3 regions of the Nocardioides marinus genome follow, and region 2 is predicted to be linked to each of the others. Evidence: predicted binding sites of a transcription regulator. Region 2 holds the regulator's gene; each other region holds the start of a gene.
What was found. The regulator HrcA, encoded in region 2, represses chaperone genes, less so after heat shock. The targets are predictions, from matches to a motif close to TTGGCACTCGNNNNNNNCGAGTGCCAA.
Positions count from the first base shown of each region.

Region 1: a site for HrcA is predicted at 3,032-3,058, ahead of groES (co-chaperone GroES). Genes of this name have one in related genera too.
Region 3: a site for HrcA is predicted at 4,386-4,412, ahead of BKA05_RS02120 (FmdB family zinc ribbon protein). Genes of this name have one in related genera too.

Region 1 covers NZ_JACBZI010000001.1:638,735-646,456, forward strand. The annotation lists gene BKA05_RS03130 (S-(hydroxymethyl)mycothiol dehydrogenase) at 1-449, shown strand, start outside; gene BKA05_RS03135 (MBL fold metallo-hydrolase) at 449-1,084, shown strand; gene BKA05_RS03140 (hypothetical protein) at 1,250-1,837, shown strand; gene BKA05_RS03145 (THUMP-like domain-containing protein) at 1,843-3,003, opposite strand; gene groES (co-chaperone GroES) at 3,188-3,484, shown strand; gene groL (chaperonin GroEL) at 3,575-5,197, shown strand; gene BKA05_RS03160 (GNAT family N-acetyltransferase) at 5,358-6,272, shown strand; gene BKA05_RS03165 (hypothetical protein) at 6,312-7,217, shown strand; gene guaB (IMP dehydrogenase) at 7,247-7,722, shown strand, end outside.
Region 2 covers NZ_JACBZI010000001.1:1,285,960-1,293,681, reverse strand. The annotation lists gene BKA05_RS06235 (histidine triad nucleotide-binding protein) at 1-194, opposite strand, end outside; gene BKA05_RS06230 (Gmad2 immunoglobulin-like domain-containing protein) at 287-1,198, shown strand; gene BKA05_RS06225 (16S rRNA (uracil(1498)-N(3))-methyltransferase) at 1,226-1,966, opposite strand; gene dnaJ (molecular chaperone DnaJ) at 1,992-3,167, opposite strand; gene hrcA (heat-inducible transcriptional repressor HrcA) at 3,224-4,258, opposite strand; gene BKA05_RS06210 (MBL fold metallo-hydrolase) at 4,400-5,254, shown strand; gene BKA05_RS06205 (hypothetical protein) at 5,308-5,508, shown strand; gene BKA05_RS06200 (DUF3097 family protein) at 5,585-6,439, shown strand; gene BKA05_RS06195 (DUF4870 domain-containing protein) at 6,436-6,852, shown strand; gene hemW (radical SAM family heme chaperone HemW) at 6,859-7,722, opposite strand, start outside.
Region 3 covers NZ_JACBZI010000001.1:417,680-425,401, forward strand. The annotation lists gene BKA05_RS02085 (Pr6Pr family membrane protein) at 1-311, shown strand, start outside; gene BKA05_RS02090 (hypothetical protein) at 478-825, shown strand; tRNA gene BKA05_RS02095 (tRNA-Arg) at 911-986, opposite strand; gene BKA05_RS02100 (LCP family protein) at 1,205-2,461, shown strand; gene BKA05_RS02105 (hypothetical protein) at 2,458-2,652, shown strand; gene BKA05_RS02110 (MscL family protein) at 2,825-3,178, opposite strand; gene BKA05_RS02115 (RcpC/CpaB family pilus assembly protein) at 3,231-3,911, opposite strand; gene BKA05_RS02120 (FmdB family zinc ribbon protein) at 4,000-4,338, opposite strand; gene BKA05_RS02125 (penicillin acylase family protein) at 4,442-7,066, shown strand; gene BKA05_RS02130 (5-formyltetrahydrofolate cyclo-ligase) at 7,150-7,722, opposite strand, start outside.

The sequences.
Region 1 (7,722 bases), 650 kb from region 2:
AGGCCACCGAGCTCGGCGCCACCCACACCATCGACTCCAGCACGACCGACGTGGTCGAGGCGGTCAAGGAGATCTGCGGCGGCGTCTACGAGGGCGCCGAGGGCGCCGACATCGTCGTCGAGGCGGTCGGCCGCCCCGAGACCTGGCAGCAGGCGTTCTACGCCCGCGACCTCGCCGGCACCGTCGTCCTGGTGGGCGTCCCGACCCCGGACATGAAGGTCCCCGACCTGCCGCTCATCGACGTGTTCGGGCGCGGCGGCTCGCTGAAGTCGAGCTGGTACGGCGACTGCCTGCCCTCGCGCGACTTCCCGATGCTCGTCGACCTCTACCAGCAGGGCCGCCTCGACCTCGACGCGTTCGTCTCCGAGGAGATCGGCATCGACGACGTCGAGGCCGCCTTCGAGAAGATGCACCACGGCGGCGTGCTGCGCTCGGTGGTGGTGCTCTGATGTCGGGCATCGGTTCCAGCGTCCGCATCGACCACGCGGTCGTCAGCGGGACGTTCTCCCTCGACGGGGAGACTCATCGTGTCGACAACAACATCTGGGTGGTCGGCGACGACACCGAGTGCGTCGTCATCGACGCTCCCCACGACGTCGACGCGATCATGGAGGTCGTGGGGGAGCGGCAGGTCCGCGCGATCCTGCTGACCCACGCCCACGACGACCACTGCCGGGTCGCGCCCGCGCTGCGCGAGCGCGTCGTCGCCCCGATCATGTTGCACCCCGACGAGAAGCCGCTGTGGGAGCTCACCCACGTGCAGGACGGCGAGGGCCACCTCTGGGACGTCGACCTCGCCGACGGCTTCGAGGTCCAGGTCGCCGGTACGACGCTGCGCGCCCTGCACACGCCCGGCCACGCGCCCGGTGCGGTCTGCTTCCACGCGCCGGCGCTCGGCTGCGTCTTCACCGGCGACACGCTCTTCCACGGCGGGCCCGGCGCCACCGGTCGCTCCTTCAGCGACCGGCCGACCCTCGAGGCCTCGATCCGCGCCAGCCTGTGGCAGCTGCCCGACGACACCGTCGTGCACACCGGCCACGGGGACGACACCACGATCGGTGCGGAGAAGGCAGCGCTCGGCTGACCCGACCGGGCACAAGGTCCCTGGGCCGAGGTCCCACGACCTCGGGACCATGGGCCTCCGGCTGGGTGCCCGCGGACCCTCTCCCCGCCCCGGCGACGACCCATAGCGTCGTACTTGTCGAGGCGGGGAGGTCCTGCCCGAGGAGGGAACAAGACGATGCGTGCGATGCTCGACAAGCTGACCTCGTGGGTGGGCCTGGCGCTCGCCGCGGTGCTCCTGGTGGCCGGCGGCCTGCTCACCTGGGCCAACGCCTTCGTGGCCGACCAGGTCGACTACCAGCTGGGGATGCAGGCGATCACGATGCCGACCGAGGAGGCGATCGCGGGGCTGTCCGACACCGACCGCGAGGCGCTCGAGCCGTTCGTCGGCTCGCCCCTCGACACCGGTGCCGAGGCCAAGGCCTACGCCGACCACTACATCCTCGCCCACATGAACGCCTCCAGCGACGGCCGGACCTACCAGGAGGTGAGCGGTGAGTTCATCGCCCTCTCCGACGCGGAGAAGGCCAGTGCCGAGGGCCAGGCGCTCGGGGGCCTGCGTCAGTCGCTGTTCATGGGCAACACCCTGCGCGGGCTGCTGCTCTACGGATACGCCTTCGCGACCATCGGCATGATCGCCGGGTACGCCGCGATCGCCGCCTTCGCCGGCGCCGCCGTCCTCCTGGTCCTCGCGCTGCTGGGCCTGCGCCACGGCCACCGCGAGGAGGTCAAGGCCCGCGCCGTCACCCCGGCCGCGGTGCCTGCCACCGCCTGACGCACCTACAGCGGCTGCACGAGCAGCGCGGTGCCGCTCCCGGCGACCCTGGTCATCACCAGGGTCGCCTCGGCGTCCCCGGAGAGGGAGAGCCGCTTGCGCAGCTCCTCGGGGACGACGTCGACGCCCCGCTTCTTGATGGTCAGCCGGCCCACGCCGCGCTCGCGCAGCGCGGCCCGCAGCTGCTTCTCCCGGAAGGGCAGCTCCTCGACCACCCGGTAGCCACGGGCGAAGGGGGAGCGGAAGGCCTGGTCGCTGGTGACGTAGGCGATGTGCGGGTCGACCAGGCCGCCGCCGACGCCGGCGGCGACCGCGGTCACCAGCCCGGCGCGGATGACGGCCCCGTCGGGCTCGTAGAGGAAGTCGCCGACCGCGCGCACCTCGCCGGCGACCGGATCCTCGTCGGTGAGGGTGGCCAGCCCGCCGCGGCCGATGACGGTGGCCCGACGCGCGGTGGTGGCCAGCGAGCCCGACCACAGGGCGGCCTCCTTGACCTCACCGCCGTCGCTGACCCACTCGGCCTCGACACCCTGGGGCACCAGGTCGTGGGGGATGCCGGGGGCGACCTTGACGCACGAGTCGCGGCGCAGCAGCCGCTCGACGAAGGACCACGGTGGCGTCCAGTCGTCGACGGAGAAGGAGCGCCCGCGCGCGGAGCGGCGGGCGGGGTCGGCGAAGGCCACCTCGAACGGCGTCGTGTCGACGTCCACGGCGTCGGCGACCATCACCGCGCCGGGCAGGCCGAGCGCGGCGAGGTTGGCCTCGGCCACGGCCACCCGGACCGGGTCGAGGTCCACCCCGGCGCACACGACTCCCACCTCGGCGGCCGCCACCAGGTCGCCGCCGATGCCGCAGCCGAGGTCGACCAGGGTCTCGGCCTCGAAGGCGCGCAGCCGGGCGGCGCGGTGCCGGGCGACCGCGGGGCGGGTGGCCTGCTCGAGGCCGTCGGGGGTGAAGTACATCCGGGCGGCCAGCTCGCCGAACTTGGCCTCGGCCCGCCGACGCAGCGTCGCCTGGGTCAGCGCGGCCGCGGCCCGCGCGGGCTCGGCCAGCGACCGGAGGCGGGTCTGTGCGGCCAGCGGGTCGTCGCCGGCGTACTCCTCGGCGCGGGCGAGCAGGGCCTGCCCGTCGTCGGTCAGCAGCCACCGGAACGCCTCGAGATCCACGTCGCGATCCTTCCAGTGCCGACCGGCTCTGGCACTCCCTAGGGGTGAGTGCTAGTTTCTGTGCTGGCACTCTCACCTTGAGTGTGCCAGCGCTTGCCACCGGTGCGGCCCCCGCGACGGCGTACCTGGGAAGCAGGCACCACGTTCCTGAACCCATCCGTGCAGAAAGTGGAGGTCGACAACAGTGTCGGTCAACATCAAGCCCCTCGAGGACCGGATCGTCGTCAAGCCGCTCGACGCCGAGCAGACCACGGCCTCCGGCCTGGTCATCCCGGACACCGCCAAGGAGAAGCCCCAGGAGGGCGAGGTCGTGGCCGTGGGCCCGGGCCGTTTCAACGAGGACGGCGACGAGCGCATCCCCATGGACGTCTCCGTGGGCGACAAGGTCATCTACAGCAAGTACGGCGGCACCGAGGTCAAGTACGGCGGGGACGAGTTCCTCATCCTCTCCGCGCGCGACGTCCTCGCGATCGTCGGCTGACGCATCCTCAGCTCCGGGTCGTGCGCCTGTGTCCTCGCGGGCGCCGGCGCACGACCCGCACTGTTTCCTGACTCTCTGTAAGGAGTAGTAGTGCCCAAGATCCTGGAGTTCGACGAGAATGCCCGGCGCGCGCTCGAGCGCGGCGTGGACGCGCTCGCCAACACCGTGAAGGTGACCCTCGGCCCGAAGGGCCGCTACGTCGTGCTCGACAAGAAGTGGGGCGCCCCGACCATCACCAACGACGGCGTGACCGTCGCGCGTGAGGTCGAGCTGGACGACCCGTTCGAGAACCTCGGCGCCCAGCTGTGCAAGGAGGTCGCCACCAAGACCAACGACGTCGCCGGTGACGGCACCACCACCGCCACCGTACTGGCCCAGGCGATGGTCCACGAGGGCCTGCGCGCCGTGGCCGCCGGCGCGAACCCGATGGGTCTCAAGCGCGGCATGGACAAGGCGACCGAGGCCGTCGGCGAGGCGCTGAAGGCTGCTGCCCGCGACGTCGACTCGGTGGAGGACATGGCCTCGGTGGCCACCATCTCCAGCCGCGACAAGCACATCGGCGACCTGCTCAGCCAGGCCTTCGACAAGGTCGGCAAGGACGGTGTCATCACCGTGGAGGAGTCCTCCACGATGGGCACCGAGCTCGACTTCACCGAGGGCATGCAGTTCGACAAGGGCTACCTGTCGCAGTACTTCGTCACCGACCCCGAGCGCATGGAGGCCGTCCTCGAGGACGCCTACATCCTCCTGCACCAGGGCAAGATCTCGGCCGTCGCCGAGATGCTGCCGCTGCTGGAGAAGGTCATGCAGACCGGCAAGCCGCTCTTCATCCTCGCCGAGGACGTCGAGGGCGAGGCGCTCTCCACGCTGGTCGTCAACAAGATCCGTGGCACCTTCAACGCCGTCGCGGTGAAGAGCCCCGCCTTCGGTGACCGCCGCAAGGCGATGATGCAGGACATCGCGGTCCTGACCGGTGGCCAGGTCATCGCCCCCGAGGTCGGCCTCAAGCTCGACCAGGCGGGCCTCGAGGTCCTCGGCCAGGCCCGTCGCGTCGTGGTCACCAAGGACCACACCACGATCGTCGAGGGTGCCGGCGACGCCGCCGCCGTCGAGGGCCGCGTCTCCCAGATCAAGGCCGAGATCGAGAACACCGACTCCGACTGGGACCGCGAGAAGCTCCAGGAGCGCCTCGCGAAGCTGGCCGGTGGCGTGTGCGTGATCAAGGTCGGCGCCGCCACCGAGGTGGAGCTGAAGGAGAAGAAGCACCGCATCGAGGACGCCGTCTCCGCGACCCGCGCGGCCATCGAGGAGGGCATCGTCGCCGGCGGTGGCTCCGCGCTGGTCCACGCCGTCTCGGTGCTCGACGACAACCTCGGCCTCGAGGGCGACGAGGCGCTCGGTGTCCGCATCGTGCGCAAGTCCGCCGACGAGCCGCTGCGCTGGATCGCCGAGAACGGTGGCGAGAACGGCTACGTCATCACCACCAAGGTCCGCGAGCTCGGTGTGGGCAACGGCTACAACGCCGCCACCGGCGAGTACGGCGACCTGGTCGCCCAGGGCGTCCTGGACCCGGTCAAGGTCACCCGCTCCGCGCTGGTCAACGCCACCTCGATCGCCGGCATGCTGCTGACGACCGAGACGCTGGTCGTCGACAAGCCCGAGGAGGAGGACGAGTCCGGGGCCGCAGGCCACGGGCACGGCCACGGCCACTGAGCCCCTCCGGGTACTCCCTGGCAGGCAGCACCTGCTGATCGACCCCCGTCGGACCCCGGTCCGGCGGGGGTCGTGCACGTCACAGGGGTGCAGCACGGGGCGTCGGCCCAGGTCACGCAGACGCAACATCCGCGCAACACCGGTGGGATGCACTGGTGCCATGACGATGCTGTGGAGGGTCCGCGCGAGCCTGCCCGACCGGCCCGGTGGGCTGGCGGCGCTCGCGCAGCAGTGTGCGGAACGGGGCGTGGACATCCGGGGGCTGCAGATCTTCCCGGGCGTGCGGGCGGTGACCGACGAGGTCGTGATGGAGACCCCCGACGGCTGGAGCGAGCACGAGGTCGCGCTGCTGGTGGAGTCCTCCGGCTGGACGCACCTGGCGGCCCAGGAGGTCACCGCGGCCGCGCTCACCGACCAGCCCACGCGCTACGTGCAGGCGGCCCGCACGATCCTGGCCCGACCGACCAGCTTCCCCGAGGTCGTCGCCCAGCTCTTCGACGCCGAGTCCGAGCCGCGCGACGGCGACGCCGGACCGGTCCAGGACGGGATGGAGATGACGGTGGGGGACGTGCAGGTACAGGTACGCCGCACCGCACCCTTCACCGACATCGAGCGGGCCCGCGGGGCGGCCATGGCCGACCTGGTGAGCGACGTCCTGCAGCGCACCAAGGAGTCCGCCGCGATCGGCATCTCCACGGGCGGCCGTCGGCTGGGCGGCGGTGCCGTGCCGTCGTACGTCGTGGAGGGCGAGACGGTCTCCGCCATCGTCGACGGCGTCGTGGTGGGCCTGGCCACGGTCCAGTCACCTCTCGAGGACGACCCCGACGTCCGGCCGGTGACCCTGCGCGTCGACCCGGCGTGGCAGCGCCGCGGGATCGGGACCCGGCTGCTCATCGACTCCTCGCGACTGGCCCACATGCTCGGCGCCGCCGAGATCGTGCTGCGCACCCGCGCGGACAACCAGGCGGTGCTGCCGATGGTGATGGCCGCCGGCATGCGCGGGCGCATCAGGATGGCCCAGGACATGCTGACCGTGCGCGTCCCGGTGCGTGACCTCAAGCCGCTGTCCACCTAGAGGCCGCAACTTCTCCCGCTCGGGAGGCGTCGGAGGAGCATGCGCGTCCTCCTGCTGCTCGCCGCCCTGCTCGCCCTCGTGGGCTGCTCCGAAGACCCCGCGGATCCGGTCGGGGCGGCGTCGACCGTCACGCCGACCTCCGCCACGCAGCCTCCCCGTGACCGGGAGCCGCTCCTGGGGGACCCGCCTCGACTCGCCTACGTCGACGGGCACGTCCTGCGGCGTCCCGACGGTGCGACCCTCGCCCTGCCCCGCCGGTGGGGCGTCACCTCGATCGAGACGTACGCCGGTGGGTTCCTCGTCACCGACGACCGCTCCTTCGAGGGCACCGTCGGGATGCACCGGCTCGACCGGGACGGCCGGGTGCTCGGGAGCTGGGCGAGCACCGGCCCCGCACTGGTGGGCCGGGGTGGCCGCATCGTCTGGGTCAGCCTGGTGCCCTCCGAGGGTGGTCGCACCGGCCCGACGCTGCTGGTGGTGGACGCGGTGGCCGGTGGGCATCAGCGTCACGTCCGGCTCGACCGGACGCGCGTGCCGTTCCTCACCCGCTGGTTCCGCGGCGAGGTGGTCTACCGGACGTGGGGCGAGGAGTCGTCGTACCGCACCGACGGCCTGGCCGCGCCACGACCGGTGCCGCTGGCCGCCGAGCTGGGGGTGCCGAGCCCGGACGGGCAGCAGTGGGCGGCTCTGACCGGCGAGGGCCTGGAGCTGCGGCAGCCCGACGGTCAGCTGCTGGGCGTGGTGCGCGAGCGCGGTCTCCGACGCACCGTGCAGCCCGGTGTCGCCTGGGGGGACGACGACCACGTGCTCGCGACGCTGGTGCGCGGGCGCCGGATGTGTCTGGCCCGGATCGACACCCGGCTCAGCGGCGATCGGGCACTGTCCTGCACCACCTCGTGGGAACGCGCGACGTCCGCCGGCATCGCGGTGCTCCCGGCTCGGTGAGCGCCCGCCGCGGCCCGTAGACTCGGCGCGTGGAGATCCCGGAGAAGTTCGCCGCCATCGGCCTCACCTACGACGACGTCCTGCTCCTGCCGGGCCACTCCGACCTGGCACCCGCGGACATCGACACCTCCTCGCGGCTGACCCGCGAGATCACGCTCAACGTCCCGCTGCTCTCGGCGGCGATGGACACCGTGACCGAGTCGCGGATGGCGATCGCGATGGCGCGTCAGGGCGGCATCGGCGTGCTCCACCGCAACCTCTCCATCGAGGACCAGGCCTACCAGGTCGACCTGGTCAAGCGGACGCAGACCGGCATCATCTCCAACCCGGTCACGATCGGCCCCGACGCGACGCTGGAGGAGCTCGACCGCATCTGCGGCGAGTACCGCGTCTCCGGCCTGCCGGTCGTCGACCCCGACATGCGGCTGCTCGGCATCATCACCAACCGCGACCTGCGCTTCACCCCGGTCGCGGAGTGGGCCACCACCAAGGTCGACGAGATGAT
Region 2 (7,722 bases):
ATGAGCTCGGCCATCGCCACCGGGTCGCCCACGGCCAGCTCACCGGCGTTCGCGAAGTGTGCCTTGGGCACCACCAGCACGTGGGTCGGTGCCTGCGGGTTGATGTCGCGGAACGCGACGGTGCGCTCGGTGACGTGCACGACCTCGGCCGGCACCTCGTCGGCCACGATCTTGCAGAACAAGCAGTCGGACATGGGTCTCCCTTCCCCACCGTCGATCATCGCACGGGCGACACACGACGGAACCTGGAACGCGGATCGAGCGTCACAAGGGCATCATGGACACCATGCGCACCACTCCTCGCCCCGTCCGCACCCTGGCCGCCCTGGCCGTCGGGGTCCTGCTGACCACCTCCGCCTGCGGCGGTGACGACGCCGCGACCGACCCGGTCGCCGCGGACCGCTCGGAGTCGCCCGCGGCCACGTCGTCGCCCTCGGACCCGGCCGTCACCGACGTACCCACGCAGGAGCCGGCGCAGGCGGGTGCGGTGCCGGTCTACTACGTGGGCGAGTCCGGCTCGGGGCCGCGGCTGTTCCGGGAGTTCCGCAAGGTCAGCGGCGAGCCCGCGCTGGGCGCGGCCGAGATGGCCGCCTCGGGGGAGCCCGCCGACCCCGACTACCGGTCGGCCTTCCCCGGCGGCGGCGGGTTCTCCTCCGTCGAGCACGGCGACGGCCTGATCACCGTCACGCTCTCCGACGAGGCCTGGGTCGAGCGCGCGGCGGGGATGTCCGGGGCCGACGCAGAGCTGGCCGTGCAGTCCCTCGTCTACACCGTCCAGGGCGCGCTGCAGTCACGCGACCCGGTGACGGTGACCTCGCCCGGAGGGTCCACCACCCTCTTCGGGGTCGAGACCGCCGACGGGGTGGCGAACGCCGACCAGCTCGACGTGCTCAACCTCGTCAACATCACCTCGCCCGAGCAGGGCGCCGAGGTCCCCGGCACCTTCACCGCCAGCGGTGTGGCCTCCTCGTTCGAGGCCACCGTCCCGTGGGAGGTCCGCGACTCCTCCGACGCCGTCGTGGCCCGGGGCTTCGCGACCGCGGAGGGCTGGATGGACGCGCTCTACCCCTGGCAGACCGAGGTGGACGTCTCGGACCTGGCGCCGGGCACCTACACCTTCATCGCCATGACCGACGACCCCTCCGGCGGCGAGGGCAACCCGCCGATGTTCGACACCAAGGAGATCACCGTCGGCTGAGGACGGGCGGCGGACCGGCGGAGGACCTCAGCCCCACCGGGGCGTGCGCGACAGCAACGCGGCCACGGCGGCCACGCCGGCCGTCGACGTGCGCAGCACCTCGGCCCCCAGGCGCACGCTGACGGCGCCCGCTGCGGTCAGGGCCGCCAGCTCCTCGGGGGCGACCCCGCCCTCGGGACCGACCACGACGAGCACCGAGCCCGCCGGCGGCACCTCGAGCCCGGCCAGCGACGCCGTCGCCTCCTCGTGGAGCACGACGGCCAGGTGGGCAGCGGCGACGAGGTCGACGACCCGGTCGGTGCTCGCCAACGGATCCACCTGCGGGTGCCAGGTGCGGCGCGCCTGCTTGGCGGCCTCCCGGGCCGTGGCGCGCCACTTGGAGAGCCCCTTCTCCGCCCGCTCGCCCTTCCAGACCGCCACCGAGCGGGAGGCGGCCCACGGGACGATCCGCGCCGCCCCCACCTCGGTGAGGACCTCCACGGCGAGCTCCCCGCGGTCGCCCTTGGGCAGCGCCTGGACCACGGTGACCGCCGGAGCGGGCTCCGGGTCGGACGCGGTCTCGCGCACCGCGACGTCGAGGCGCCGCTTGCCGGTCGAGGCGACCTCGCCCACGGCCGAGCGACCGAGGCCGTCGGTCAGCACGAGGCTCTCGCCGACGCGCAGGCGTCGTACGGCGACGGCGTGGTGCGCCTCGTCGCCCTCGACGACCACCGTGGCGCCGACGCCCACGCCCTCCAGGGAGGGCACCAGGTGGACCGGGAGGGACATCGTGGACCTGCTTCGGCGGTGGGGATCAGTGGTTGAACGCGTCGCGCAGGCGCCCGAAGACCGACTTGGCGCCCGGCTTGACCGACCCCTCGGGCGACTCCTCGCCACGCAGCGCCGCCAGCTCGTGGAGCAGCTCCTCCTGCCGGGCGTCGAGCCGGGTCGGCGTCTCCACGGCGATGGTGACGACCAGGTCGCCGCGACCACCGCGCAGACCGGGGACCCCGCGCCCGCGCAGCACCTGCTCGGTGCCGGACTGGGTGCCGGGACGGATGTCGAGCTCGAAGGAGGTCTCGAGGTCGGTGACCTGCTCGGAGCCCTCGACCACGTCGGCCTCCAGCGTGGGCATCTCGATCGTGGTGCCCAGGGCCGCGGCCGTCATCGGCACCGTCACGGTGCAGTGCAGGTCGTCGCCCTGACGCTTGAAGACCGGGTGGGCGGCGACGTGGATCTCGACGTACAGGTCTCCGGCGGGGCCGCCGCCGGGGCCGACCTCGCCCTGCTCGGCGAGCTGGACCCGGGTGCCGGTGTCGACGCCGGCCGGGATCTTGACGGTCAGCGAGCGACGCGAGCGGACCCGGCCGTCACCGGAGCACTCCCGGCAGGGGTCGGGGATGACGCTGCCGAAGCCGCGGCAGGCGGCGCAGGGACGCAGCGTGCGGATCTCACCGAGGAACGAGCGCTGCACGTGGGCGACCTCGCCCTGGCCGCGGCAGGTCTCGCACGGCACGGCGTGCGAGCCGGGGGCCGCGCCCTCGCCGGCACACGCCGAGCAGGTCACGGCCGTGTCGACCTTGATCTCCCGGGAGACCCCGAAGGCCGCCTCGGCGAGCTCGATCTCCAGCCGGATCAGCGCGTCCTGCCCGCGGCGTACGCGCGGACGCGGACCACGGCCCGTGCCAGTGCCCTGACCACCGCCTCCGAAGAAGGCGTCCATGATGTCGGTGAAGGAAAACCCGGCGCCCTGGCCGAAACCACCCGCCCCACCGCCGAACGGGTCGCCGCCGCGGTCGTAGGCGGCGCGCTTCTGCGGGTCGCTGAGCACCTCGTAGGCCCGTGAGACCTCGCCGAACCTCTCCTGCGCGGCGGGGTCGGGGTTGACGTCGGGGTGGTACTGGCGCGCCAGCCTGCGATAGGCCTTCTTCAGCTCGGCGTCGTCGGCGTCACGGGAGACCCCGAGGATCTCGTAGAGGTCCTGGCTCACTGCTGGTTGCTTCCTACTCGTCTGCTGTGGGTGGTCTGCGGGTGGGGACGGGCCGTTCAGGCCTCGTCGAGGATGCGGGTGACGTAGCGGGCGACGGCACGTACCGCGGCCATCGTCCCGGGGTAGTCCATGCGCGTGGGGCCGACGATCCCCAGCGCGGCCAGCGACTGGTCCTCCGGCCCGTAGCCGGTGGAGACCACGCTGGTCGAGGCGAGCTCCTCGTAGGGGCCCTCCGCGCCGATGCGCACGGTGACCATGCCGCTGGAGCCCGCCTCCCCGAGCAGCTTGAGCAGCACGACGTGCTCCTCGAGCGCCTCGAGCAGGGGCCGGACGGCGGAGTCGAAGCTGTCGCCGTAGCGCGCGAGGTTGGCCGCACCGCCCACGGCCACCCGGTGGTCGGAGCGGTGGTCGCTCATCGCCTCGCACAGCGCCTCGACGACCGCCCCGGTGGCCTCGGCGCCCGGCTGTGCGGCGGCGGCGGGGTCGACCGGCACGATCCCCCGCAGGCCGGCGACCGCGTCGGCGATGCGCTGACCGGTCGCGACCAGCAGCAGCCGGCTGCGCAGACCGGCGAGGTCGTCGTCGGCGAGCGGGGCGGCGAGCTCGACCAGGCGCTGCTCCACCCGGCCGGTGCTGAGGATGAGGACCACCAGCAGCCGCTCCGGGGCCAGTGCCACCAGCTCGACGTGCCGCACGGTGGAGGAGGAGAGCGTGGGGTACTGCACGACCGCGACCTGTCGGGTCAGCTGGGACAGTAGGCGCACGGAGCGCTGCACCACGTCGTCGAGGTCGACCGCACCGTCGAGGAAGCTGGAGATCGCCCGCTTCTCCGCCGAGGACAGCGGCTTGACCGTGGTCAGCCGGTCGACGAAGAGGCGGTAGCCCTTGTCGGTGGGGACGCGACCCGCGCTGGTGTGGGGCTGGGTGATGTACCCCTCCTCCTCCAGCACCGCCATGTCGTTGCGGACGGTCGCCGGGGAGACCCCCAGCCCGTGCCGCTCGACCAGCGCCTTGGAGCCCACCGGCTCCTCGGTCGAGACGTAGTCCTCGACGATCGCGCGGAGCACGGCGAGTCGACGGTCCTCCTGCACGCTCCACCTCCGGGTCGACGCTGGTGACGGCTGACTGCCGCTGGATCCTCCTGGCACTCGATCTCAGCGAGTGCCAACTCTACTAGCCCGGGGTGACCCCTCCCGGCAGCGGCGACCCGTGCGGTTCCTAGGGTGGGGGTCATGAGCCTCTCCCCCACCGTGCCGACCGAGGTCGCAGACCGGGTCTGGGTCGCGCGGCACGCGTGGTTCGACGTCAACGTCACCTACGTCGCCGGGGAGCGGGGACTCGTGGTCGTCGACACCCACGCCTCGACCCGGATGGGTCGCGAGGTCGTGGAGACCGCACGCTCGCTCGGCGCCGGCGCGGTCGTGGGCGTCGTGACGACCCACGCCCACCACGACCACGTGCTCGGCACCGCCGCCGTGCGCGACGCCTACGGCGAGGTGCCCGTGCACGCGCACGAGGCGTGCGTGGAGGAGCTGGAGGCCTGGGCGGCCGACCGTCCGGCGTACGCCGGGGAGGAGGCCGAGCCGGGCGAGGTCGACGCCAGCCCGGTCGTGCTGCCCGACCACCCGTTCTCCTCCGCGGCGGTGCTGGACCTCGGCGACCGTGTCCTGGAGCTGGTGCACCCCGGTCGTGGGCACACCTCCGGCGACCTGGTCGTCCGGATCGCCGACGCGGACGTGCTGCTCGCCGGCGACCTGGTCGAGGAGTCCGCGCCGCCCGCCTACGGCCCCGACAGCTTCCCCATGGAGTGGCCGCTCGCCCTGGACGTGTGCCTGCAGCTGTGCACCGACCGCACCGTCGTGGTGCCCGGTCACGGCGCCCCGGTCGACCGGGCCTTCGTGAGGGACCAGCGTGCCGACATCGGGGTGGTCGCCGAGACCATCCGCGACCTCGCGGGGCGCGGGATCCGCGTCGAGCAGGCGCTCGAGGTGGGCGAGTGGCCGCTGGACCGGTCGGTCCTGGGCCACGCCGTGACCCGGGGCTACCAGCACCTCCCGGCCTCCCAGAAGCGGCTGCCGCTGCTGTAGGACCGCTCGCCCGGGTGAGGTCGGCTCCCCCGGCCGGACCTAGCGTCGAGGACATGTCCGAGCACGAGACCGAGAAGAGCACCGGCGTCCCCGACGAGCAGCTCCCGCCCGACCTGGTGCCGGGCGAGGACAACCCCTTGGCCGAGGGCCTGCCCGACGGCGAGGGCGAGGGCCTGCTGGAGGAGGGCAAGGACGCCGAGGAGATGGCCGACCGGCGGGAGAAGGCCAGCGGGCCCGCCGAGGAGACCGAGTAGGGCGAGCAGGGCGAGCAGGACGGGCCCGACGGCGCGCCTGGCGCGTCGGCACCGCGCGGCTTCCTAGCCTGTCCCGGTGAGCGACCGCTACGGATCCGACGTCCTCTCCACCGACTGGCGCGCCCCGAAGCGCGGCCGGGCCACCGAGGCACCCGCCACCCTGGGCGAGGTGGTCGAGGAGGTCACCGCCGACTTCTGCGGCGAGATCGTGGCGGTGGACCGCGACCTCGACGTGCTGACGCTCGAGGACCGTCGAGGTCGGCGACGCACCTTCCCCCTCGGCCCCGGGTTCCTGCTGGACGGCAAGCCGGTGATCCTCACGGCGCCCGTCACCCGCCAGGGGCCCGCGAAGCCCACCCGCACGGCCTCCGGCTCGGTCGCGGTGGACACCACGGCGCGGGTCGCCCGTGCCAGCCGGATCTTCGTCGAGGGTCGCCACGACGCCGAGCTGGTGGAGAAGGTGTGGGGCGACGACCTGCGTGTCGAGGGAGTGGCCGTCGAGTACCTCGGCGGCGTCGACGACCTCGCCGACCACCTGCGCGACTTCCGCCCGGGCCCGGGCCGCCGGGTCGGCGTCCTGGTCGACCACCTCGTGGCGGGCTCCAAGGAGAGCCGCATCGCCCAGGGCATCGCCCGCTCGCCGATCGGCAAGCACGTGCTGATCGTGGGCCACCCGTTCGTCGACGTCTGGCAGGCCGTCAAGCCGGACCGGCTGGGGCTCCAGGCGTGGCCGACCATCCCCCGCAGCATCGAGTGGAAGAAGGGCGTGTGCCAGCACCTCGGCTGGCCGCACCGCGACCAGGCCGACATCGCCCGGGCGTGGAAGCAGGTGCTGGGCCGGGTCAGCTCCTTCAACGACCTCGAGCCGGCCCTGCTGGGTAGGGTCGAGGAGCTGATCGACTTCGTCACGACCGACCAGGGGGACCGATGAGCCAGGTGCCGCCGCAGGGACCACCCCCGACGCCCGGCCCGATGCCCGGCCCGGGGGGCTGGGGTTGCCCGCCGATGTCCCCCGGGGAGGAGAAGACCTGGGGCGCGGCCGCCCACTGGTCGGCCTTCGTGGGCGCCTTCGTCGCCCTGGCCTTCCTCGGCCCGCTGCTGGTGCTGCTGCTCAAGGGCAACGAGTCGCCCTACGTGCGCCGCCAGGCGGTGGAGTCGCTGAACTTCCAGGTCTCGATGCTGATCTACGCCGTCGTCTCCGGCGTCCTGGTCCTCGTGCTCGTGGGTCTGCTGCTGCTCGTCCTCGTCGGCGTGCTGTGGGTGGTCTTCACCCTCATCGGCACCATCCGCTCGGCCAACGGCGAGGAGTACCGCTACCCGCTCACCCTGCGCCTGGTCAGCTGACCTGGCTCAGGACAACAGCTCCCGGACCACCGCGTCGGCGAGCAGCCGGGCGGCGTCGGTGAGGACCAGCCGGTCCCCCACCTGCCGCAGCAGCCCTCGCTCGACCAGGGCCGGGAGGGCGGCCAGGCCGTCGCCGTCGAGCACGTCACACGGCAGCCCCTCGCGCAGCCGCAGCTCCAGCAGCACGCGCTCGACCCGCCGGTCCTCGGCCGAGAGCACCTCCCGGGCCAGCGCCGGGCTGCGGCCCGCGGCCAGCCGCTCGGCGTACGCCGCGGGGTGCTTGACGTTCCACCAGCGCACGCCGCCGACGTGGCTGTGGGCGCCCGGGCCCACACCCCACCAGTCGGCGCCGGTCCAGTAGAGCAGGTTGTGCCGGCACCGGGTCGCGGGACCGGTGGACCAGTTGGAGACCTCGTACCACTCCAGCCCGACGGCCCGGAACCGCTCGTCGGCGAGCTCGTACTTGTCGGCGAGGTCGTCCTCGTCGGGGGCCGGCAGCTCGCCGCGGCGCACGCGGCGGGCCAGCGCCGTGCCGTCCTCGACGATCAGGGAGTAGGCCGACACGTGGTCGGGCCCGCAGGCCAGCGCCGCCTCGATCGAGGTCTCCCAGTCGGCCAGCGACTCCCCCGGCGTGCCGTAGATCAGGTCGAGGGAGACCTGCTCGAAGCCGGCCTCCCGCGCCCAGGTCACCGCCTGCGGCACCCGCAGCGGGTCGTGGGTGCGGTCGAGGACCGCCAGGACGTGCGAGACCTGGGACTGCATGCCGAAGGAGATCCGGGTGAAGCCGGCCTCGCGGAGCCGCGCCAGCCCCTCCGGGGTCACCGAGTCGGGGTTCGCCTCGGTGGTCACCTCCACGTCCGGTTCCAGCCC
Region 3 (7,722 bases), 870 kb from region 2:
CCGACCCGACCCAGCACGTGGTGGTGCCGGTGCTCGCGGTCGCGGCCTGGGTGTGGGCAGGTCCCCGCGGCTGGGTGTCGGGCCGCTTGGTCCCGCTGGCGCTCGTGGTGCCGGTGCTGTGGGTCGGCTGGATGCTCGCCCGGGGTGCGGTGATCGGGTCCTACCCCTACGGCTTCGTCGCCGTGGGGGAGCGCGGCTACCCGGCGGTGCTGGCCACCGTGGCGGTGATCCTGGCCTTCGGGCTGGTGGTCGCAGGGGTGCTGTGGGCGGTGGACGCGGCGCTGCTGCGGCGTACCCATGAGCATGCGTGACGCGGCACTGCCGGCCCCCGCGCTGACTCCCAGGTCCAGACCACTGTGACCAGCGCGACGTCCCCGGGTGGGGATCACGGACCGCCGGGTCAAGAAATGGGTTAAAAACCCCCGGCGACCTGCGGAGGTAACACGCCTGAAACATTTGCGGGCGAGGTTCTCCTGCATGGCTAGGGGCGTAGCGGCCGCCCTCCGCCAGCACCTCGCCGACGACGGCTGGGTGGGAACCGACGACGGGGGGAGCGCGTACCAGGTCCACCGGGACGAGGTCACCATGCACGTGGTGACCGTCGAGCAGGCACGCACGGCGTGGGTCAGGTCGAGGAGCATCGACCGGGCCCTGAGGACGTTGCTGAGCGGCATGCGCGACCCGGAGGAGCGGCACGCCCTCGCCCTCGCCTCGCGGGACCTGCCCACGGTGCTGACGGTGCCCGGTCGCGTGTGGATGATGCTGGGCGTGCGCGTGTACGCCGTCGAACCCGACGGGTCCGTGCACCAGCAGGTGATCACCTGAGGGCGCGCCCACGGTGCGATCGTGGAGGATTCGGTGCATCCCGTGCACCGAACTCTCCGCGACCCCGTGCTCGTGCCGTCCCGGATGGTGCCCCAGGCAGGAGTCGAACCTGCGACCTTTCGCTTAGGAGGCGGCTGCTCTATCCGCTGAGCTACTGGGGCCGCGGCGGTCATCTTGTCAGACCCACCGTCCCCGTCCCGACTTGGCCGGGGCGGCCCCCTCGCCGCACAATCGAGGCAGTTGGCGCACCGGGCTAGGTTCGCCGCACACGGCTCGCCCAGCGCAGCCGCCGGCGCAGCGCAGCGCCACCGACGTACGCCGGGCCCACCGGCGCATCCCCCGGGCCGCACGTCGCGGCCGACCGCCAGGAGAACGATCCGTGAGCACGCCCCACCCCTCCCCGTCGGGCGAGGTGGCGACCCCGGAGCCGCGGGTGACGCGGCGGGGCAAGCGGCGCGCCAAGCGGCGGCGCACCCACACCGTCGCCAAGGTCCTGATCTCCACGCTGGTGGTGCTGGGCCTGGTGACGGGGCTGTCGGTGACCTACCTCTACCGCCACCTCAACGGCAACCTCACGGTCATGGACATCGACGACCAGCTGGTCGGCGACCGGCCGGACAAGGTGGAGGTGACCGGCCCCCAGGAGCCGCTCAACGTCCTGGTGATGGGCTCGGACACTCGCGAGGGCGCCAACAACATCGACGGCCTGACCGGTGGCGGCGAGCGCTCGGACACGACCCTGCTGCTGCACTTCTCCGCCGACCGGGAGCGCGCCTACGGCGTGAGCATCCCCCGCGACTCGATGGTCGACCGGCCCGAGTGCCGCACCGAGGACGGCACGACCACCCCGGCGGCGTCGTACCAGATGTGGAACGTCGCCTACCAGCTCGCGGGGCCCGCCTGCACGATCCAGCAGTTCGAGGCGCTGACCGGCATCCGCCTGGACCACTTCGTCGTCGTGGACTTCACCGGCTTCCAGGACATGGTCGACGCGGTCGGCGGTGTCGAGGTGTGCATCCCCGAGGACATCGACGACCGTGCGCACGGGATGTACCTCGAGGCCGGCACCCGCAAGCTCGAGGGCATCCAGGCGCTCAACTACGTCCGCCAGCGCTACGCGCTGTCCGGGGGCTCCGACATCGGCCGGATGAAGCGCCAGCAGGCCTTCATCGCCTCGATGGTCAACACCGTGGTCTCCTCCAACACCCTGGCCCGGCCGGACCGGTTGCTGGGCTTCCTGGAGGCGGCCACCGAGTCGCTGACCCTCGACGAGGACCTCGGCAACCTGTGGCAGCTGGCCAAGCTGGGCTATGAGTTCCGCGGCATCGGTCTCGACAACGTCCAGTTCATCACCATCCCCAACAAGGTCGACCCGAACGACCCCAACCGGCTGGTGTGGAAGCGGCAGGCCGACGTGGTGTGGAACCGCCTGAAGAACGACGAGCCGCTGACCAAGCGGCTGCAGACCGACGTCATCAGTGCCGCGCGCGTCCCGGGCACCTCCTCCGACGAGCCGTCGGAGTCGCCCGACGAGACCGCCTCGCAGGGCAGCGGGTCAGGTGGCTCGGACGGCAGCGGTGGCAACGCCCCCACCGCCTCCGACGAGGCGCTCGCCGCGGCCGGGTTGTGCACGTGAGCGAGGCCCCCGGCAGCGACCGGCGTACGCCGGAGGAGCAGGCCGCCTGGGAGCGGCGCCGTCGCCGGGCGGAGGTCTTCGGCGACGCGCTGCCCGAGACCACCACGGACGAGAGGGAGCCCGACCCCCGCGACCGGCGAGACGGCGACACCTGGCTCAAGGAGCAGGTGCCACCCCACCACGGCGGCTGAGGTCGAGCCCGTCACACGTCTTCGTGCGCTGTGAGAGCCGAACCGGCGTATTGATACGCCGGCTCGGCGGGTGGTGCGGGTCGAACCGGCGTGTTGATACGCCGGCTCGGCGGGTGGTGCGGGTCGAACCGGCGTGTTGATACGCCGGCTCGACCCGGGAACTGCGGGTGGATCAGGCCTGGCGGGCGGTGAGGGCGTCGCGGATCTCGCGCAGCAGCACGGTGTCCTCGGGGGTGCCCGGAGGAGCGCTGGGGAAGTACTTCTCCTTGGCCCGGGTGTAGGGCAGCACCACCAGGAAGTAGACGACCGCCGCCAGCGTCACGAACGAGATGACGGTGTTGACGAAGAAGGCGGCGTCGCCGAGCTCGGCGTTGGCGAAGAAGGCGTCGTCACCGTCGGCGCCCACCTGCCGGGTCAGCCAGGCCGTGAACGCCTCGACGACCTTGCCGAAGGCGGTGCCGATGATGACCGCGACGGCCAGGTCGACGAGGTTCCCGCGGAGCAGGAAGTTCTTGAAGCCACCCATGATGGAGTCCTCCTAGTCGTGGCGGCCCGAGCGGCCGCGTCCTCCCGCGACGCTAGCGGGACCAGACGTAGGTCAGGAAGGACGCCGCCCCGGCTGTGGCCAAGTTGTGGACGTCTGCTTCCTCGACCGCCAGGACGACCAGCCGTCCACCCGGCGTGCCGAGCGGGCCCGCGCCGGCACCCTCGTCGGCTCCCGGCAGCGCCAGGACGGGTACGCCGGCAGCGACCGTGACCGAGGTGCCCGCCTGCGGGTCGGTGGCCACGACGTCGATCCGGTCCCCGGCCGAGAGCAGCCCCACGGCCCCGGCGTCGGGCAGCCGGACGGGCACCGCCACCCGTCCGGTGCCGGCCAGCCCCTCGCCGGCCAGGTCCTGGCCCACGACCCGGACCGCGGTGATCGGCTCGCCGCGGGCGACCGGCCCGGCCAGGGCCGAGCCCTCGGGGTCGGCGAGCACGTCGTCGGGCACCGCGTCGGGGGAGAGCGTGACCGTGGTCAGGTCGTCCGCGCCCAGGACCGTCCCGGCGGGCAGTGCCCGCGCGGCCACGGTGACCTCCACCCCGGGCGGGGGTGGGCCGGCGACGGCGTGCACGCCCGAGCCGACCGCGAGGGCGGCGCACAGCGCGGCCAGCAGCCGGCGCCGCCCCAGCACCCCGCGGCGCAGCCGCCGCCGGGCGGCACCGAGCCGGCGGCGTACGGAGGAGAGGTCGGGGGGCAGCGACGGGTCGGGCGGCATCCGGCGACGCTAGGTCGGATCGACCTGCGACGGGCCGGGCCCTCCACAGGACCGCCCGACGTCCACAGGGCGTCGGGCGGGTGGGACCTCAGGAGGCCGCGGCGGCGGTGCTGCTGGAGCCCGAGGAGGTGCTCGGGGTGCTGGAGGAGCCGGACGCGCTGCTGCCGGAGTCGCTCGTGCTGCTGGTGCTGCTGGACTCCGACGACGAGCCGGTCGAGGACGAGCCGGCGGTGGAGCTGCTCGAGGCGCCGGAGCGGCTGTCTGTGCGGTAGAAGCCGGAGCCCTTGAAGACCACGCCGACGGCGTTGTAGACCTTGCGCAGCCGGCCCTGGCACTGCGGGCACTCGGTCAGCGAGGCGTCCGAGAAGCTCTGGAACTGCTCGAAGGCGTGGTCGCACTCGGTGCAGGCGTACTGGTAGGTCGGCATCGGGTCTCCTCTCGCGCGGGCCGGGGTCCATCGCATGGCGTGCCGCACTGGCACTCTTCCCTGGCGAGTGCCAATGCTACGTCACGGCAGAATGGCCCGCACCATGAGCGAGCACACGCAGCCGTCCGCCGCGCCGAGCGCCCCCGTCGCGTGGTGGCGCGCCTTCCGGCGGATGCCCGACACCGTGCGCGTCTCGACCTACGTCGTCGCGGGACTGGTGCTCTCCCTGGTCGTGGCGGGGCTCTTCGCCCTCGCGCTGGCCCGCCGGCCGCTGCCGCAGACCGGCGGAGAGGTGGAGGTCGCGGGGCTCACCGGTCGGGTGACGGTGCTGCGCGACGACGCCGGCATCCCGCAGATCTACGCCGACAGCCCGACCGACCTGGCGATGGGCCAGGGCTACGTCACCGCGCAGGAGCGCTTCTTCCAGATGGACGTGCGTCGGCGCAGCGCGTCCGGCACCCTCGCCGAGCTGGTCGGCGCCGGGGCGCTGCCGGGGGACCGGGTGGCCCGCACGCTCGGCTTCCGCCTGGTCGCCCAGCAGGAGCTGGCGCTGCTCAGCCCCGACACCCGGGCCTTCCTGGAGGCGTACGCCGACGGGGTCAACGCCTACCTCGCCGAGCACGACCCCTCCGAGCTGGCCGTGGAGTACACCCTGCTCGACCTCGACGGTGCCGACACCGCGCCCGGTGACTGGACGGCCGTGGACACCCTGACCTGGCTGAAGTCCTACGCCTGGGACCTCGGCGGCGGTGCGGCCGACGAGGTCGAGCGGGTCCTGGTCGCCGACGCCGTGGGCACCCCGCGGGCGCAGGCGCTGTGGCCGGCGTACTCCCACCAGACCGTGCCGCCGGTCGTCTCCGGGGGCGCGGTGGTCGACGGCCGCTTCGAGCCGGGCGCGACCCAGGGCGGCACCCGCAACCCGCAGCGCGTGGGCTTCGGCCCGCGCAGGGTGCGGGCCGTGGAGGCGGCGGGACGCGCGCTGGAGGCGCTGCCGCAGTGGGCCGGCCGCGGTCCCGGCGTCGGCAGCAACGCGGTCGTGGTGGATGCCGAGGCGTCGGGCACCGGTGCGCCGCTGCTGGCCGTCGACCCGCACCTGGCCGCGCAGGTCCCGGGGCCGTGGATGCAGGTGGGGCTGCACTGCCGCGACGTCGGCGCGAGCTGCCCGTGGGACGTCGCGGGCTTCTCGCTGCCCGGCGTCCCGGGCGTGGTGCAGGGCCACAACGCCGAGGTCGCCTGGGGGATGGCCGCGGCGGGCCTCGACACGACCGACCTGGTGGTCGAGCGGATCCGCGACGGGCGCGTGCGGACCGACCGTCGCTCCCGGCCGCTGCGCACCCGCACCGAGGCCATCGACGTCGCCGGTGCCGACTCCGAGCTGCTGACCGTCCGCACCACCCGGCACGGCCCGCTGCTCTCCGACATCGACCCCTCGGCCCGGACGGCCGGTGACGCCTCCGCGGCGGCCCGCGGCGCGGACCTCGACGAGGAGATCGCGGTGGCGGTCCAGTGGGCCGGGTCCACCCCCGCGCCGACCCTGGACGCCCTGCTCGACCTCGCGCTCGCGACCGACGTCGAGACGGCCCGGCAGGCGCTGTCGTCGTGGGCGGTCCCCGCCGTCGACGTGGTGCTCGCCGACCGGGAGGGCACGGTGGGGGTCCAGGTCGCCGGCGCCGTGCCGGTGCGCAAGTCCGGTCGCGACACCACCGAGCCCACGGCGGGCTGGCGCTCGGAGAACGACTGGACCGGGCGGACCCTCCCCTTCGGGGCGCTGCCCTTCACCACCCGGCCCGAGGACGGGGTGGCGGTCGCGGCCAACCAGGCGCCGGTCGGCAGCGACTACCCCTTCCACCTCGGCACCACGTGGGACCCCGGCCACCGTGCCTCCCGGCTGCGCGACCTGGTCGTCTCCGAGCCCCGCGACGTCGACGGGCTGGCCGAGGTCCAGCGCGACAGCCTCTCCCCGTTGGCCGCCGTGCTGGTGCCGGCGCTGCTGGCGGTCGAGCTGGACCCCGGGTACGCCGACGACGGCCAGCGGCTGCTCGAGGACTGGGACCTCGCCGCGCCGGCCGAGGGCACTGGGGCCGCCGCCGCGGCGTACCTCAACGCGACCTGGCGCGAGCTGCTCGCCCTCACCTTCCACGACGAGCTGCCGGCGCCGGTCTGGCCCGACGGCGGTGCGCGCTGGGTCGAGGTCGTGGCCGCGCTGCTGGAGTCACCGCGGGACCCGTGGTGGGACGACGTGACCACCGACCGGGTCGAGGAGCGCGACGACGTGCTGCGCAGCGCGATGCTGGAGGCCCGCGACGAGCTGACGCGGCGCCAGGCCCGCGAGGCCGACCGGTGGACCTGGGGGCACGTGCACCAGCTGTTCCTGGCTTCGCCGGGCCTGCTGGGCGACGGCGTGGCCCTCGACCTGGCGCGTCGCGTGGTCGAGCCCGACCCGTGGGAGGTCGGCGGTGGCCCGGGGGCCGTGGACGCCACCGGCTGGGACGCGGCGCGCGGCTTCGAGGTCACCACCACCCCGTCGATGCGGATGGTGGTGTCCCTGGCCGACTGGGACGACTCCCGCTGGGTCGCCCTCACCGGCGTCTCCGGGCACCCGACCTCGTCGCACTACACCGACCAGACCGACCTGCTCGTGGGTGGCGAGACCCTGCCGTTCCTGTTCTCGCCCGACGCCGTCGCCGAGGCCGCTGACTCCGAGCTCACCCTGCGCCCCGCGCCGTGACGAGGACGCGCCAGCGGACTCGTCGATCGGTGGTCGAGCGACCCGCGTGTCGAGACCCTCGCCTGGTGCTCTGAGTCGGTCGCTCAGAAGCGGCGGACCCCGCTGGGGGTGGCGGCGGCGGTGACCGGGCGGTCGTGGGGTGCGCCGGGGACGTCGAGGCCGACCTCGTCGTCGTGGAGCAGCACGCAGGTGAACGTGCCGACCGGCACCCGGGCCAGGGCGCGGTCGTAGGAGCCGCCACCGCGGCCCAGGCGCAGCCCGGTGGGGGAGACCGCGAGGCCGGGCACCAGCACCACGTCGGGGGTGGCGACCGCGTCGACGCCGAGCCGCGGCCCGGACGGCTCGAGCAGCCCGCGGCTGGCCGGGGCCAGCCCGGCGTCGCCGGTGTGCACGGCCCAGTCCAGGTCGAGGTCCGGCAGCAGCACCGGCAGCAGCACCCGCTTGCCGGCGGCGAGCAGCCCCGCGAGCAGCGGGCCGGTCCCGGGCTCGCTCCCGACACCGACGTACGCCGCCACGCTGGCCGCCCGGCGCACCTGCGGTGACTCCAGGACGACCCGGGCGAGGTCGGCGGCCACCTCCAGCCGCTCGGGCAGCGGGCGCCGCCGCCGGGTGGTCAGGATCCGGTCGCGGACCGCGGTCTTCGCGGCAGCGGTGGG